Variovorax paradoxus: one gene and its partner. The protein of the gene in region 1 binds, or shares a complex with, the protein of each later gene. Links are inferred from orthologs where the notes say so. Each region holds a gene or a part of one and is shown on either strand. Other genes may lie near its edges. The genes, in order: nusB and rpsJ.

Region 1 (8,181 bases):
CGGGGTCGCTGCGCCAGCGCACACCCCACGTCAGCGCGGCGATCAGCAACGCATGCGCAATGAGGGCCAGCACGACGGCACGCGGCGTGCCGCGCTGCGGCGGCGGCGCGAACTCGGGGCGATCCAGTGCGAGCGACATGCCTTATTTGCCGCCCGTGGTCGTGACCGACAGGCCCACGCGCTCGATACCGCTGCGCTTGAGCTGGTTCATCGCCTTCACGACGGTCTCGTACTTCACCGACTTGTCGGCGCTGATGACCACCGGGCGCTGGTCGTCGCCGCCCTGGGCCTGCTTGGCCGCGGAGCCGATCTGGGTCATGGGGATCGAGGTGCCGCCCGAGCCGGTGGACGGATCTTTCTTGATCTGCACTTCGTCTTCGCTCTTGATGACGATCTCGATGGGCTTGTCGGGCTGCTTGTTGGCGCGGTCGACCGAGGGCAGGTTGATCACGCTCGGCGTGATGAGCGGCGCGGTGACCATGAAGATGATCAGCAGCACCAGCATCACGTCGATGAACGGGACCATGTTGATCTCGTTGATCGTCCGGCGGCCGCGGCCCCGGGATGAAACGGCGGGCATGCGCTGCGCCTCCGTTCAGCGGTTGGCCGGAGCCACCGACGATGCCGCGCCGCCGGCCGTCGGATTGGCCGACAGGTTGCGCTGCAGGATGTTGGAGAACTCCTCGATGTAGGTTTCGAGGGCAATGGCGATCTTGTCGATCTCGCGGGCGAAGCGGTTGTAGCCCACAACAGCCGGAATGGCGGCGAACAGGCCGATGGCGGTGGCCACCAGTGCCTCGGCGATGCCGGGGGCCACGGTGGCCAGCGTTACCTGCGCCAGTGCAGCCAGGCCGGTGAAGGCGTGCATGATGCCCCAGACCGTGCCGAACAGGCCGACGTACGGAGAGACCGAGCCCACGGTGGCCAGGAACGAGAGGTTCTGCTCGGCCGCGTCCAGCTCGCGCTGGAAGCTCGCGCGCATCGCGCGGCGGGCGCCGTCGAGCAGCGTGGGGGCGTCGGTAACGTGGCGTTCGCGCAGCTTTTGATATTCGCGCATGCCCGAAGCGAAGATGCGCTCCATGGGGCCGGCGAACTTGGCGTTCTGCGCGGCCGAGGCGAACAGTTCATTGAGGCTGGTGCCCGACCAGAACTCGCGTTCGAAGTCGTCGTTGAGGGCACGCATGCGCCGCAGTGCGAAGTACTTGCGGATGATCGCGGCCCAGCTGGCGATCGAGACGATCACGAGCAGCAGCACGACCAGTTGAACCACGAAGCTCGCATGGAGCAGGAGATTGATGATGGAGAGGTCTTGGTTCATGGCTTGAAAGGTTGTGTCATGGAGCCGCTGTAGCGCTCGAGGGTTCCCGTCACTTGCTTCGGAATGCGTGCGGGACGCAATGTGGCGGCGTCCACCCAGCCGATGCGGATCGTGCCTTCGCACAGCAAGACGGGTGCCGGGGCCCCCGTTCGCTCTTGCTCTGTTTTTGATAGCACTCGCTGACCGATTATCAACGACGCAGTGCCCAATTGTTGAAGATCGGCTGTAACGAGCAGTTCGTCGTCTAGCCGCGAGGGCCGATGGTATTTGAGCTGCGTTTCGCTCACCACGAACTGGCCGCCCGTTTCCTCGCGCAGCTTGCGCTGTTCGACGCCCAGCGAGCGCAGCCACTCGGTGCGGCCGCGCTCCATGAACTTCAGGTAATTGGCGTAGAACACGATGCCGCCGGCGTCGGTGTCTTCCCAGTAGACGCGGATCGGAAACGCGTAGCTCATTGCGCCTGGTTCTCTGCCATGGCCCGCAGGCGTTCGATGGATTCCTGCAGGTGCGCCATCGAACTGGCAGTGGAGAAGCGCACGAACTTGGCCGTCTCGGCCGTGCCGAAGTCGCGGCCGGGCGTGACGGCGACGTGGGCGCGCTTCATGGTCTCGAAGGCGAAGTCCCAGCTGCCGGAGATGCCGAGCTTTTCGGCGAAGCTCGTGCAGTCGGCCCAGGCGTAGAAGGCGCCGTCGGGAACCACGGGCACGTTCAGGCCTAACGCGTTCAGCTGCGGAATGAACCAGTCGCGGCGCGCCTTGAATTCGGCGCGGCGGCGTTCGTACTCGGCAATGCTCTCGTCCTCGAAGCAGGCGAGCGCCGCGTACTGAGACACCGTGCTCGCGCAGATGAACAGGTTTTGCGCAAGGCGCTCGACCACCGGCACCAGCACCTCGGGCACCACCAGCCAGCCGAGGCGCCAGCCGGTCATGTTGAAGTACTTGCTGAAGCTGTTGATGCTGATGACGTTGTCGTCGATGGCCAGCGCCGTCTGCCCGAAGGCATCGTCGTATGAGAGGCCGAGATAGATCTCGTCGATCAGCGTGATGCCGCCGCGCTGCGACACCACCTCGTGGATGCGGCGCAGTTCGTCGGGCGCGATCGAAGTGCCGGTCGGGTTCGACGGTGACGCGAGCAGCACGCCGCGCGTCTTGTCGGTCCAGGCGGCCTCGACCTTGGCGGCCGTGAGCTGGAAGCGCTCTTCGGCCGTGGTCGGCACCAGCACGGCCTTGCCGTCCGCCGCGCTCACGAAGTGGCGGTTGCACGGATAGCTCGGGTCGGGCATCAGGATCTCGTCGCCGGACTCGATCAGCGCGAGGCAGGCCAGCTGCAGCGCGGCCGAGGCGCCAGCGGTGACGACGATGCGGCGGGCCGGCACGTCGACGTTGAAGCGCTGGCGATACCAGGCGCTGATGCGTTCGCGCAGATGGTCGAGGCCAGTGGCCTGCGTGTACTGCGTGGCGCCGGCGCGCACGGCGCGGGCTGCGGCTTCCTGCACCAGCGGTGGGGCGGTGAAGTCGGGTTCGCCGATGTTCAGGAAGATCATCGGCCGGTCGGTATGGGCGACCTGGCGGGCCAATGCACTGGCGGCCTTGGCCACTTCCATCACATAGAAGGGCTCGATGCGCTGTGCGCGCGTCGAAATCCTCATGCCTTTGCTTTCCCCGAAGCGCGATCTGCTTCCACTTCGAGCGGGCGCAACTGCGGCGCCAGGCCGTTGAGCACGGCGTTCACGTACTTGTGGCCGTCGGTGCCGCCGAATTCCTTGGCCAGCTCGATGCACTCGTTGAGCACCACGCGCCACGGCACGTCGGGGCAGTTCTGGAACTCGTACACGCCGATCCACATCACGGCGTGCTCGATGGGCGAGATTTCTTCGAACTTGCGGTCAAGCAGCGGGCGGATCAACGCGTCGAGCTGCTCGGCGCCTTCGATCGAACCATGCAGCAGCGCGTCGTAGTGCAGAGCGTCGGCCTTGTGGAAGCCCGCGAGGTCGCGCGTGAAGTGGTCGATGTCGGTCGGGTCGTTGCGGCCCACCAGGTGCTGGTAGAGCGCCTGCAGCGCGAACTCGCGCGCGCGGCTGCGGTTCGACTTGGCCGAAGCCTTGCGCGCGCCCGTGCTGGTGAGGCCGACGCGCGACTGGCGCGGCTTGGCGCCAGCGGGCTTGAGGGGCTTGGAGGTGTCTTCGGTCATGAAAGGGTGGCCAGCAGTTGCGCCATCTCGACCGCCACGCGGGCTGCGTCGCGGCCCTTGTCGGTCTGGCGGGCGATGGCCTGCTCGAGGTTTTCGGTGGTGAGGATCGCGTTGGCGATGGGCAGGCGGTAGTCGAGCGCAATGCGGCTCACGCTCGCGCCCGATTCGTTGGCCACGAGTTCGAAGTGATAGGTTTCGCCGCGGATGATGCAGCCCAGCGCCACCAGCGCGTGGTAGCCGCCGCGTTCGGCGAGCGCCTGCAGCGCCACGGGCACTTCGAGCGCGCCGGGAACCTGCAGGTGATGGATGTCGCTGGCGGCCACACCCAGCGCCTCGAGCTCCGAGAGGCAGGCCGAGGCCAGCGCATCAGTGATGTCGGCGTTAAAGCGCGCCTGCACGATGCCGATGCGCAGGCCTTTGCCGTTGAGCGTTGTCTCGCCCTTGTTTGAACCTTGCATGGTCGTTCAGTCTTTCGTGAGGTAGCCGGCGATTTCGAGCCCGTAGCCCGCCGCCATGCTCGGCATGCGACGCGGCGTGCCCAGCAGATTCATCTTGTGCACGCCGCATTCGCGCAGGATCTGCGCGCCGATGCCGTAGCTGCGCAGGTCCATGCGGCCGCGCTCGGGGGCTTGCGCGGGGCGCGCGGTGCCGTCGAACTGGGCGAGCAGCTCGCCGGCGGTTTCGCCACAGTTCAGCAGCACGGCCACGCCCTTGCCCTCGTTCGCGATGTGCGAGAGGCTGGCGTCCAGGCTCCACGAGTGCAGCGAGCGGTTGATTTCGAGTGCGTCGAGCACCGACAGCGGCTCGTGCACGCGCACCGACACCGTGTCTTCGGGCGCCCACTTGCCGCGCACCAGCGCAAGGTGCACGCCGCGGCTGGGCTTGTCGATGAAGGCGTGGGCGGTGAAGGCGCCCCAGTTGGTCTGGATCTCGCGGCAGCCGACTTTTTCGACCAGTGATTCGACGCGGCTGCGGTGCTCGATGAGCGCGGCGATGGTACCGATCTTGAGGCCGTGCTCGGCCGCAAAGATCTGCAGGTCGGGCAGGCGGGCCATGGTGCCGTCTTCGTTCATCACCTCGCAGATCACCGAGGCGGGCGAGCAGCCGGCCATGGCGGCGAGGTCGCAGCCGGCTTCGGTATGGCCGGCGCGCATCAGCACGCCGCCGTCCACCGCCTGCAGCGGGAAGATGTGGCCGGGCTGAACGAGGTCGGCGGCCACTGCATTGGGGGCTACGGCGGCCTGCACGGTGCGGGCGCGGTCGGCGGCCGAGATGCCGGTAGTCACGCCTTCGGCCGCTTCGATGGAAACGGTGAACGCGGTCGAATGCTTGGCGCCGTTGCGCTGCACCATCGGCGGCAGCTGCAGCCGCTCGCACATCTCGCGCGAGAGCGTGAGGCAGATCAGGCCGCGGGCATGGCGCGCCATGAAGTTGATGGCCTCGGGCGTGATGTGGTCGGCCGCGACGACGATGTCGCCTTCGTTCTCGCGGTCTTCCTCGTCGACCAGGATCACCATGCGGCCAGCGGCAAGCTCGGCCACGATTTCCTCGACCGAAGAGATCGGGGCTGGGGCGCGCGCGGCGCGGGGAGCGCCGATCGGCGTGACGGAGGCGTTCATTCGGCTGTGTCCTTGGAATACGTGGAAGTGGGGGGCACCAGCACGCCCGCCTGAAGCATGCGCTCCACGTAGCGCGCCACGGTATCGATTTCGAGGTTGACCTTCGAGCCGGCCTTCAGGCTGCCAAGGGAGGTGTTGTCGACGGTGTGCGGGATCAGGTTGATGCTGATCTCGGCGCCGCCTTCGATGTCGTTCACCTTGTTGACGGTGAGGCTCACGCCGTTGACGGTGATCGAGCCCTTGTAGGCGAGGAAGCGGGCCAGCGCCGGCGGTGCCACCACGCGCAGTTCCCAGCTTTCGCCGACGGGCTCGAAGAAGCTCACGCTGCCGATGCCGTCCACGTGGCCCGACACGATGTGGCCGCCGAGGCGGTCGCTGGCGCGCAGGGCCTTTTCGAGGTTGATGCGGCTGCCTTCGTCGGTCAGGCCCGCGGTCTTGTCGAGGGACTCGGCCGAAATGTCGATGGTGAACTGCTGTCGCTCGGGGGCGAGCGTGGTGACGGTCATGCAGGCGCCGTTGAGCGCGATGCTGTCGCCGAGGCCGACGTCGTCGAGATACCCGTCGGGCACCGCAATGCTGAGTCTTTTGCCAAAGGAGGAGGAGGTGCCGAGGTCGTGGATGGCGGCGATGCGCCCCACGCCGGTGATGATTCCGGTGAACATCCGCGCATTTTCGCAGAGAACGAGGGGGGCTTCGGGCTAAACGTCAGAAGGCGTCTTTTCCGGCGATCCGGGCCACGATGCGCAGATCGGGTCCAAGCATGTCGACGGACCTGAATTCCAGGGGCAGAACCCCCGCCAGCGAGGTGAGCGGGCCGTCGGCGTGGATGTGGCTCGCGATGTCGAGCCCGCTGCCGATCAGCTTGGGCGCCAGGTACACCAGCAGCTCGTCGACGCAGCCTTCGCGCAGCATCGAGCCGTTGAGCTTGTGGCCCGACTCGACGTGCAGCTCGTTGACGCCGCGGGCTGCCAGGTCTTTCAGCATGGCGCCCAGGTCGACCTTGTCGTCGGCGTTGGGCAGGCAGGTGACGGTGGCGCCGCGTGCTTCCAGCGCCTCGGCTTTCTTCTCGTCCCGGCTGGCCGCGTAGATCCACACGGGGCGGCCTGCTATGAAGATGTGAGCGTCGGGCGGCGTTTGGAGCCGGCTGTCCACGACCACCAGGTGCGGTTGGCGCGGAGTCTCGACCAGGCGCACGTCCAGGCGCGGGTTGTCTTCGAGCACGGTTCCGACACCCGTCAGCACCGCGCTGGCGCGCGCTCGCCATGCATGGCCGTCGGCGCGCGCGGCTTGCGCCGTAATCCATTGGCTCACGCCGTTGTCGAGGCCGGTCTTGCCGTCGAGCGAGGCGGCCACCTTCATCCGGACCCAGGGCGTCTTGCGGACCATGCGGCTGAAGAAGCCGATGTTGAGTTCGCGCGCTTCCTCCGCGCCCGGCCCGATCTCGACATCGACGCCCGCGGCGCGCAGTCGCTCGAAACCCTGGCCGGCGACCAGCGGATTGGGGTCGGCCATCGACGCGACCACCCGGCCGATGCCGGCCGCGACCAGCGCATCGCAGCATGGGCCGGTGCGGCCATGGTGGGAGCAGGGCTCGAGGGTGACCCAGGCGGTTGCGCCGGCGACCGAATGGCCTCTCGTCGCCGCATCGCGCAGTGCCATGACTTCGGCATGAGGGCCGCCGACCTGTTGGGTGTGGCCTTGGCCGATCACAGTGCCGTTCGCGGAGACCAGGACGCAGCCGACGCGCGGATTGGGATCGGTCTCGGGTCCGGCCTGGCGCGCGAGATTCAGCGCCTGGATCATGAAATTGGGATTTTCTTTTGTCATTCTTTTGTTAAATCAAATCCATTTTGGAGCGTCAATTGAAATCAATTGAAAACAATTGACCGTTGATCCATTTGCTTTGACCGTTTGTCGTGCAATAGGCGGTCAATAAGATATTGAAAAATAGAATTTCAAGCTATTGCAATCAGGGAGAAGCGTTTGCCCAGGCACGATGGTGCGAGTCGGCGGACGGTACGACATGAATAACGAATTCTGCGCGTCCGCGCGGGCGCATTCACGCCACCACACCGAAAGGCCGCGAGGCTTCACGCTTGTCGAGATGATGGTCGTCATCGTACTGATGACCGTGCTGCTGGCAATGGCGCTGCCCAGTTTCAGTGGCCTGATCGAAAAGTACCGCGTCGAGGGCATGGCCTCGGCCCTGATGGCGAGCGTGAGCCATGCGCGCTCGGAGGCGGCCCGGCGCGGAAAGACCGTGACCATCCAGGCGCGCACAGGGTGCACCGGCAGGGACTGGAGCTGCGGTTGGGACACCTTGGTTGGCAGCGGCGCCACCATCGAAACACTCAGACGGCAAGACCCCGATACGCGGGTCGCAGTCCAGAAAAACGTGCCCGGAGCCATGTCCTTCGATGCCATGGGTCACTCCAGCTTCGCCAGCTTCAGCTTTTACCCGGCGGGAAACGCCGATTCATCCAACGCCGCCACGGTTTGCATTTCGCTTGGCGGGCGCCTTCGGCGGGTGAAGGGGCGCGACGCATGCTGAGCGTTCCGATTCGCAAGGCGCATCGGGAGCGCAAAGGGCAGGCAGGCTTCTCGATGATCGAGGCCATGGTGGCCGTTCTCGTGCTCTCGTTCGGCCTGCTGGCGCTGGCTGGCTTCCAACTGCGCGTGCTCGCCGACAGCGCAGGCGCCAGCAGCAAGAACATCGCGGTGCAACTGGCCGGTGACATGGCCGATCGCATTCGCGCCAACCTTATTGCAGGCGCGGCATCCGATAGCCCCTACGTGGCCAACTGGTCAACGGCGAGCGTCACTGCCCCCGAGCCTCCATGCACAGGAGCCAGCGCCACTTGCAGCGCCGCCCAACTCGCGGCCAATGACCTGTGGAACTGGAAGCGCACGGTAGCGGCCGCGTTACCGGGCGGACAGGCCGACATACAGGGCAAGGCAACGGCCGGCGGCTTGCTGTTTGTGCACATCGCGTGGGACGAGCCTGCCGTCGTCAACCCGATCGCGCCGAACTCGGACTGGGACTGTCCGAGCGGC
Region 2 (8,022 bases), 2.4 Mb from region 1 along the record:
ATCAGGCGGCCTTCTTCGAACGTACGTTCAGCGGCGGTAGGGTTCACGCGGCTCATGCGAACATCTCCTTGAGCTTGTCGACGGCACCCTTGGTGACCAGCACCTTCTTGTAGTGAACCAGCGACACCGGATCGGCGTAGCGGGGTTCGACCACGAGAACGTTGACCAGATTGCGCGAGGCAAGGTACAGGTTTTCGTCGACTTCTTCGGCGATCACGAGCACGGACTCGAGATTCATCGCCTTGAAACGGGCTGCCAGCGGCTTGGTCTTGGGCGAGTCGACCTTGATCGAATCGACCACGGCCAGACGGCCTTCGCGAGCCAGCTGCGAGAAGATGGACGCCATGCCGGCGCGATACATCTTCTTGTTGATCTTCTGCGAGAAGTTTTCGTCAGGCATGTTCGGGAAAATCCGGCCACCCCCGCGCCACAGCGGCGAGGACGTCATACCGGCACGGGCGCGGCCCGTTCCCTTTTGCTTGAAAGGCTTCTTGGTCGAGTGCTTGACCTGTTCGCGGTCCTTCTGGGCGCGCGTGCCTTGGCGTGCGTTGGCCTGGAATGCAACGACGATCTGGTGAACCAGGTCTTCGTTGTAGTCACGGCCGAACACGGTCTCGGGGGCGTCGTACTTCGACGCGGCCTGGCCTTGTTCGTTCAGGAGTTCGAGTTCCATTACTTCGCTCCTTGGGCCGCTTGCGGCTTGGCCTTGACGGCGGGACGCACGGTGACGAAGCCACCCTTCGAACCCGGAATCGCGCCCTTGATGAGCAGCAGTTGACGTGCTTCGTCGATGCGGAACACGTCGAGGTTTTGCGTCGTGCGGGTGACGTCGCCGAGGTGGCCCGTCATGCGCTTGCCGGGGAACACGCGACCGGGGTCTTGTGCCATACCGATCGAGCCGGGAACGTTGTGCGAACGGCTGTTACCGTGCGACGCGCGTTGCGAGCTCATGTTGTGACGCTTGATCGTGCCAGCGTAGCCCTTGCCGATGGAAGTGCCTTGCACGTCCACCTTCTGGCCCACGGAGAAGACGCTCGTCACTGCGATCACGCCGCCAGCCTTGTGCTGACCAGCGGTATCGGCGGTAACGCGGAATTCCTGGATGATTTCGCCTGCTTCGACACCCGCCTTGGCGAGGTGGCCGGCTTCGGGCTTGGTCACGCGCGATGCTTTGCGCGAACCGAACGTCACCTGCAGGGCGACGTAGCCATCGGTCTCTTGGGACTTGATCTGGGTCACACGGTTGTTGGACACATCCACCACCGTGACAGGAACTGCGTCCCCGTCATCGGTGAAGAGACGCATCATCCCCACCTTGCGGCCCAGCAACCCGAGGGAGTTGCTCAGACTCATTTGTTTTCTCCAAAAATGGAAACTCCCTACGCCGCTGCCACTTCAATTGGCGACAGCGTTTGCCGGGCTTCCCCGAACAGCGCAAGAAGGTTGATAAATCTCTGCCAGAACGACACCCATGCGGACGCAGCAAGGGCAGAGCCAGCGATTATAGCCCGCGATGCGGGCTCCGCGCAAGCACTGCAGTTGTGGCCGTTTTGAGGGCGCCGAAGCCCCGTTTCCGGGGTCTTTCGCGGCTTATTTCGGCTCTTTGGCCGGCAGCGAGATGATTTTTTCGCCTTCCGCGGACGACTTCATCTCGCCTGCAGCCTTCATGGCCGGGGCGGCCGAGCCGGTCTGCACGGGGATGGCGACGATGCTCATGGCGCCGTTCTGCGTAACAAAGACGTTCAGATAGGCGAGACCTTCGCGGTCGCTCGTCACCGTGGCGGTGGCGGTCGTACGCTGGCCGGCGGGAAGGGCCAGGCTGCTGCTTGTGGTCAGGGTCAGGCCGGCATCGGTCGTCAGGCGTGCGGTGGCACCTGCCGGATCGCTCACGCCGTCGAACTGCAGAACGACAGAAACCGGCCGGCCGACCTGGGCCGTACCCTCCACCCTGAACTGGATCACGACGCCTGAATCGTTGGGCTTGCGCGCCGCGACCGTCATGGGCGCAGCATTGCGGGACGAAGCGGAGTGCTTTGCGGTGCGGGGCGCCGGCACGCCATCTGCGAAGACTGGCGCCGACGCGGCAGCTAGCGCCAGGCATGCCATGGCGGCAATCGTCGAGTTGGAACGGAGGTTCATGGCGGCCTTCCTCGCTGCTACTGAATGATCACGCCGAAGCAGGTGCTGGCGGCGGAGTTGTTGAGATCGTTGACAACCAGCACATAGTCGCCAGCCGACAGGTTGACCGAACTGGTATTTCGGCTCACCACGCCACCTCGATAGATTGCGTAGTTGGGATTAGCGCCCCCCGGTGGGGAGATCGTGAACTGGTAGCCACGGTTGGCGGGCGCCGTGAAACGCAGGTACGCGAAGCTTCCGAGCTTGTTTCCGTCACGCTGAGGATCCGCAGCGTTCGTCACACAGGCCGAAGTGGCCGTACCGACCACCGCCTGCTTGTACATCGGCAGCGCGATCGACACGCCGCCATCATTGCCCTCCCCCGCGCCGTAGGCATCATTGACCGTGATGCTCTGCCCTGCGAGCAGCGAGGCCAGCGTGGATGCACTGCCCTGCGCTGTCGCGTTGAATGCCACGGCGAACGGATGGATTGAGGTGACCGGCGCGCCGCTCCTGAACGGCGCCCCCGTCATCGTGTCGTGGATCGGCTTGAAACCGACCTGCTGGTTCAGGTTCCAGAAGATCGACTGGATCGAGGATTCACGGAACCACCCTCGGTTGGTCGCCGGCCCCTGCGTGAGATCGAGGCTGCCGCCCTGGGCCTGGCCGGGTCCACCCGAATCGACATAGTTGCTACGACCCAGCGCGATGCCCGACCAGCCGTTACCCCATCCTTCGGAGAAGGCGAGCCGGCGGTCGATGAGTTCGCTCGTGGAATGCGCGCCGCCCGGCGAATCGTCGCGGCTGAAGGAGGCCTGGTAATAGTGGCCCCATTCGTGCGCGATCACCGGCGCGTCGAATTCGTCGGTGTCCACATCTTCCTTGCCAAGCACGTAGATCTCGGCACCCGAACTCCTGCCGATGAAGAACGTAGTGCCGATCTGGCCCAGCGCGATGCTGCCGCCGGAGTTCGTGTTGTTGACACTCCAGAACACCTTCAGCGACGGAAACGCCGTCGCCGGAGCCACCGACAGCACCTTCTGCATCGCGGTGTAGATCGTGTCCATCACAGCGAATGGCCCGGACACGCGCTGGCTGGTGTAGCTCGACCCGCCCCACCCGCTGCCAGCGCGCAGGTCACGCGTGAGCGCCGCGACGCCGGTGGAGAACACCGACGACTGCATGGAGTAGATCGCGCTCGACTGGGTGTTGTCGCGCACGGTGACGTCCCAACTCGGAAGCACACCGGTGCGGAGGAGCTGGGCACGCACCCGGACGATGACACTCGTGTTCATCGGAACACTCGCCGAATAAGCGCCGTTGTCGTCAGTGGAGGTGATGGCCAACTGGGTGCCACTGGTGGCATCGAGCACTTCGACATAAGCCCTGCGCACTGGCTTGATAGCGGTGTCGGCATACACCAAGCGGCCGCTGGGATTTGGCACCGACTCATAACTGGCAGTCCCGCTCAGTACAGCCACCGTCCCCGCCGGGAATACCGGCAGAGAAGAACCACCATCGCCATTTCCCGTTGTCGACGAGGCCACAGGCAACAGGGGAATGCCACCACCGCCACCTCCCCCACCGCCGCCACATGCGGTCAACAACACCGCCGCAATGCAAGCCATCAAACCCGACGCAAAAGAGATACTTTGTCTCATAGCTGTGCTGCCCTCGTTTCAGCTGTCCGACGCCTCGATGGAGGGAGGCTGTCGTCCGGCGAGGATGCCACATCTGCGTGACATAAAGCACAAAGCCCGCCTGCATTTCTGCAGGCGGGCTTCACAAATAACCGCGACGCGAGGTCGAACGGATTACTGCAGCTTGATCTCGACGTCCACGCCGGCCGGCAGGTCGAGCTTCATCAGCGCGTCCACGGTCTTGTCGGTCGGGTCGACGATGTCCATCAGGCGCTGGTGCGTGCGGATTTCCAGCTGGTCGCGCGACGTCTTGTTGACGTGCGGCGAACGCAGGATGTCGAAACGCTTCATGCGGGTCGGCAGGGGCACGGGGCCCTTGACGATCGCGCCGGTGCGCTTGGCGGTGTCGACGATTTCGGCTGCCGACTGGTCGATCAGCTTGTAGTCGAATGCCTTCAGGCGGATGCGGATTTTTTGCTTGGTAGCCATGGTGATTCCTTTGCGTCCGGCTTAGATATCGAGGATCTTGGCCACGACGCCCGAACCCACGGTACGGCCGCCTTCACGGATGGCGAAGCGCAGGCCTTCTTCCATCGCGATCGGGTTGATCAGCTTGACGGTGATGCTGACGTTGTCGCCAGGCATGACCATTTCCTTGTCCTTGGGCAGCTCGATCGCGCCGGTCACGTCCGTCGTGCGGAAGTAGAACTGCGGACGGTAGTTGTTGAAGAACGGCGTGTGACGGCCGCCTTCGTCCTTCGACAGAACGTACACCTCGGCGGTGAAGTGCGTGTGCGGCTTGATCGAGCCGGGCTTGCACAGCACTTGGCCGCGCTCGACTTCTTCGCGCTTCGTGCCGCGCAGCAGCACGCCGACGTTGTCGCCAGCCTGACCCTGGTCCAGCAGCTTGCGGAACATTTCCACGCCGGTGCAGGTGGTCTTGACCGTCGGGCGGATGCCCACGATTTCGATTTCTTCACCAACCTTGATCACGCCGCGCTCGACAGCGCCGGTCACCACGGTGCCGCGACCCGAGATCGAGAACACGTCTTCCACGGGCATCAGGAACGTGCCGTCCACGGCGCGCTCGGGCGTCGGGATGTACGTGTCCAGGGCTTCGGCCAGCTTCATGATGGCGCCTTCACCCAGTTCGCCCTTGTCGCCTTCCAGGGCGAGCTTGGCCGAGCCGTGGATGATCGGGGTGTCGTCGCCGGGGAACTCGTACTTGTCGAGGAGTTCGCGAACTTCCATTTCGACCAGTTCAAGCAGTTCCTTGTCGTCGACCATGTCGCACTTGTTCAGGAACACGATGATGTAGCCCACGCCCACCTGGCGAGCCAGCAGGATGTGTTCACGGGTCTGGGGCATCGGGCCGTCAGCGGCCGAGCACACCAAAATGGCGCCGTCCATTTGAGCGGCGCCGGTGATCATGTTCTTCACGTAGTCGGCGTGGCCGGGGCAGTCGACGTGTGCGTAGTGGCGATTGGCCGTTTCGTACTCGACGTGCGCGGTGTTGATCGTGATGCCGCGGGCCTTTTCTTCAGGCGCAGCGTCGATCTGGTCGTAGGCCTTGGCTTCGCCGCCGAACTTGGCCGACAGAACCGTTGCGATCGCAGCCGTCAGCGTCGTCTTGCCGTGGTCAACGTGACCGATCGTGCCCACGTTCACGTGCGGCTTGGTGCGGGTGAATTTACCTTTTGCCATTTTTCAATCCTTGAAAGAGCAGTGCCCGTGATTGGGTTTTATGTCTGCACCGCATTGCTGGTTCCCTCGCCACGGGCAGCGAGGGGCACACGGTCGCAGACAGATTCGAAATTGAATACTTACTTGGCGCGAGCGGCCACGATGGCTTCGGCGACGTTACGGGGGGCTTCAGCGTAGTGCTTGAACTCCATCGTGTACGTCGCGCGGCCTTGCGACATCGAGCGCAGCGTGGTCGAGTAGCCGAACATTTCCGACAGCGGCACTTCAGCCTTGATGGCCTTGCCGCCACCGACCATGTCGTCCATGCCCTGCACCATGCCGCGGCGGGACGACAGGTCGCCCATCACGTTGCCGGCGTAGTCTTCAGGCGTTTCGACTTCCACGGCCATCATCGGCTCGAGGATCACGGGGCTGGCCTTGCGGGCGCCTTCCTTGAAGCCGAAGATTGCGGCCATCTTGAACGCCATTTCGTTCGAGTCCACGTCGTGGTACGAGCCGAAGTGCAGCGTGACCTTGACGTCCACGACGGGGTAGCCCGCCAGCACGCCTTGCGTCAGCGCTTCCACAACGCCCTTTTCCACCGCGGGAATGTATTCGCGAGGAACCACACCGCCCTTGATGGCGTCGACGAATTCGAAGCCCTTGCCAGCCTCTTGCGGCTCGAGCTTCAGGATGACGTGACCGTACTGGCCCTTGCCGCCCGACTGGCGAACGAACTTGCCTTCGGCGTCTTCGACGGTCTTGCGGATCGTTTCGCGGTAAGCCACTTGCGGCTTGCCCACGTTGGCTTCCACGCCGAATTCGCGCTTCATGCGGTCCACGATGATTTCAAGGTGGAGCTCGCCCATGCCGGCGATGATGGTCTGGCCCGATTCTTCGTCGGTCTTGACGCGGAACGAGGGGTCTTCCTGAGCCAGGCGTTGCAGGGCGATGCCCATCTTTTCCTGGTCGGCCTTGGTCTTCGGCTCGACGGCCTGCGAGATCACCGATTCCGGGAACACCATGCGCTCGAGCGTCACGATCGCCGTCGGGTCGCACAGGGTTTCGCCCGTGGTGACTTCCTTCAGGCCCACGCAGGCAGCGATGTCGCCGGCGCGGATTTCGTTGACTTCTTCGCGGTTGTTGGCGTGCATCTGCACGATACGGCCGATACGTTCCTTCTTGCCGCGAACCGGGTTGTAGACGCTGTCGCCCTTGGTCAGCACGCCGGAGTAGACGCGCACGAAGGTCAACTGGCCCACGAACGGGTCGGTCATCAGCTTGAATGCCAGGGCCGAGAACTTCTCGTTGTCGTCAGCCTTGCGGATGACAGGCGCCTCGTCTTCGTCCAGGCCGTTGACCGGGGGAATGTCGGTCGGCGCGGGCATGTATTCGACGACGGCGTCGAGCATGGCTTGCACGCCCTTGTTCTTGAAGGCCGAGCCGCACAGCATCGGCTGGATTTCGCCGGCGATGGTGCGCTGGCGAATGGCCTTCTTGATTTCTTCCTCGCTCAGCTCGCCGCCTTCGAGGTACTTGTTCATCAGCTCTTCGCTGGCTTCGGCAGCCGCTTCGACGAGCTTTTCGCGGTATTCGTTGCAGACGTCGGTCAGGTTGGCGGGAATCTCGCCGTACTGGAACGTCACGCCCTTGTCTTCGTCCCAGATGATCGCCTTCATCTTCACGAGGTCGACGATGCCCTGGAAGTGCTCTTCGGCACCGATCGGGATCTGGATCACGACGGGGTTGGCCTTCAGGCGGTCCACCATCATCTGGCGCACGCGCAGGAAGTCGGCGCCGGTGCGGTCCATCTTGTTGACGAACGCGAGACGGGGCACCTTGTACTTGTTGGCCTGGCGCCAGACGGTTTCCGACTGGGGCTGCACGCCGCCGACGGCGTCGTACACCATGACAGCGCCGTCCAGCACGCGCATCGAGCGCTCGACTTCAATGGTGAAGTCCACGTGGCCAGGGGTGTCGATGATGTTGATGCGGTGTTCGTCGAACTTGCCGGCCATGCCCTTCCAGAAGCAGGTGGTGGCAGCGGACGTGATCGTGATGCCACGCTCTTGCTCTTGCTCCATCCAGTCCATCGTGGCGGCGCCGTCGTGCACTTCACCGATCTTGTGGTTCACACCGGTGTAGAACAGGATACGTTCGGTCGTCGTGGTCTTGCCAGCGTCGATGTGCGCGGAGATGCCGATGTTGCGGTAGCGCTCGATGGGGGTCTTGCGGGACATGATTTACTTTCGGGTTGAAATGCGTTGAGCGCTGGGCCCCGAGCACGGGCACAACGCCCGACACTCAGCACCCAACGCCCAAGCGAAGTTTGATTTTTAGAAGCGGAAGTGGCTGAACGCCCGGTTGGCTTCTGCCATGCGGTGCACTTCGTCGCGCTTCTTCATGGCGCCGCCACGGCCTTCCGTGGCTTCCATCAGTTCGTTGGCCAGACGCAGGGCCATCGACTTTTCACCGCGCTTGCGGGCAGCTTCCTTGATCCAGCGCATCGACAGGGCGAGGCGACGGACAGGACGGACTTCGACCGGCACTTGATAGTTCGCACCGCCAACGCGGCGCGACT

The links.
Region 2: the proteins of nusB (region 1) and rpsJ are in contact, whole or in part, in a solved structure (PDB 3D3B), measured with the Escherichia coli proteins. The link is inferred for Variovorax paradoxus from one-to-one orthologs.

What each region holds. Positions count from the first base shown.
Region 1 is NZ_CP102931.1:2,532,954-2,541,134, forward strand. The notes cover bases 1,736-4,734. They hold nusB (transcription antitermination factor NusB), read right to left. Parts: upstream 3,509-4,734; coding sequence 2,963-3,508; downstream 1,736-2,962. Other genes in these bases: ybgC (tol-pal system-associated acyl-CoA thioesterase), read right to left, coding at 1,736-1,773; NWF24_RS11915 (pyridoxal phosphate-dependent aminotransferase), read right to left, coding at 1,770-2,966; ribH (6,7-dimethyl-8-ribityllumazine synthase), read right to left, coding at 3,505-3,966; ribBA (bifunctional 3,4-dihydroxy-2-butanone-4-phosphate synthase/GTP cyclohydrolase II), read right to left, coding at 3,973-4,734. Also shown: cell envelope integrity protein TolA, read right to left, coding at 1-139; NWF24_RS11900 (ExbD/TolR family protein), read right to left, coding at 143-580; protein TolQ, read right to left, coding at 596-1,318; more of ybgC, read right to left, coding at 1,315-1,735; more of ribBA, read right to left, coding at 4,735-5,127; NWF24_RS11935 (riboflavin synthase), read right to left, coding at 5,124-5,789; bifunctional diaminohydroxyphosphoribosylaminopyrimidine deaminase/5-amino-6-(5-phosphoribosylamino)uracil reductase RibD, read right to left, coding at 5,833-6,954; NWF24_RS11945 (GspH/FimT family pseudopilin), read left to right, coding at 7,151-7,678; type IV pilus modification protein PilV, read left to right, coding at 7,672-8,181. UniProt on the Escherichia coli protein: Part of the processive rRNA transcription and antitermination complex (rrnTAC). The complex forms an RNA-chaperone ring around the RNA exit tunnel of RNA polymerase (RNAP).
Region 2 is NZ_CP102931.1:178,523-186,544, reverse strand. The notes cover bases 2,591-5,430. They hold rpsJ (30S ribosomal protein S10), read right to left. Parts: upstream 4,248-5,430; coding sequence 3,933-4,247; downstream 2,591-3,932. Other genes in these bases: tuf (elongation factor Tu), read right to left, coding at 4,269-5,430; NWF24_RS00810 (hypothetical protein), read right to left, coding at 2,591-3,539. Outside these bases: rplW (50S ribosomal protein L23), read right to left, coding at 1-56; rplD (50S ribosomal protein L4), read right to left, coding at 53-673; rplC (50S ribosomal protein L3), read right to left, coding at 673-1,353; NWF24_RS00815 (hypothetical protein), read right to left, coding at 1,591-2,139; more of NWF24_RS00810, read right to left, coding at 2,157-2,590; more of tuf, read right to left, coding at 5,431-5,462; fusA (elongation factor G), read right to left, coding at 5,582-7,681; rpsG (30S ribosomal protein S7), read right to left, coding at 7,778-8,022. UniProt on the Escherichia coli protein: Involved in the binding of tRNA to the ribosomes. Part of the processive rRNA transcription and antitermination complex (rrnTAC). The complex forms an RNA-chaperone ring around the RNA exit tunnel of RNA polymerase (RNAP).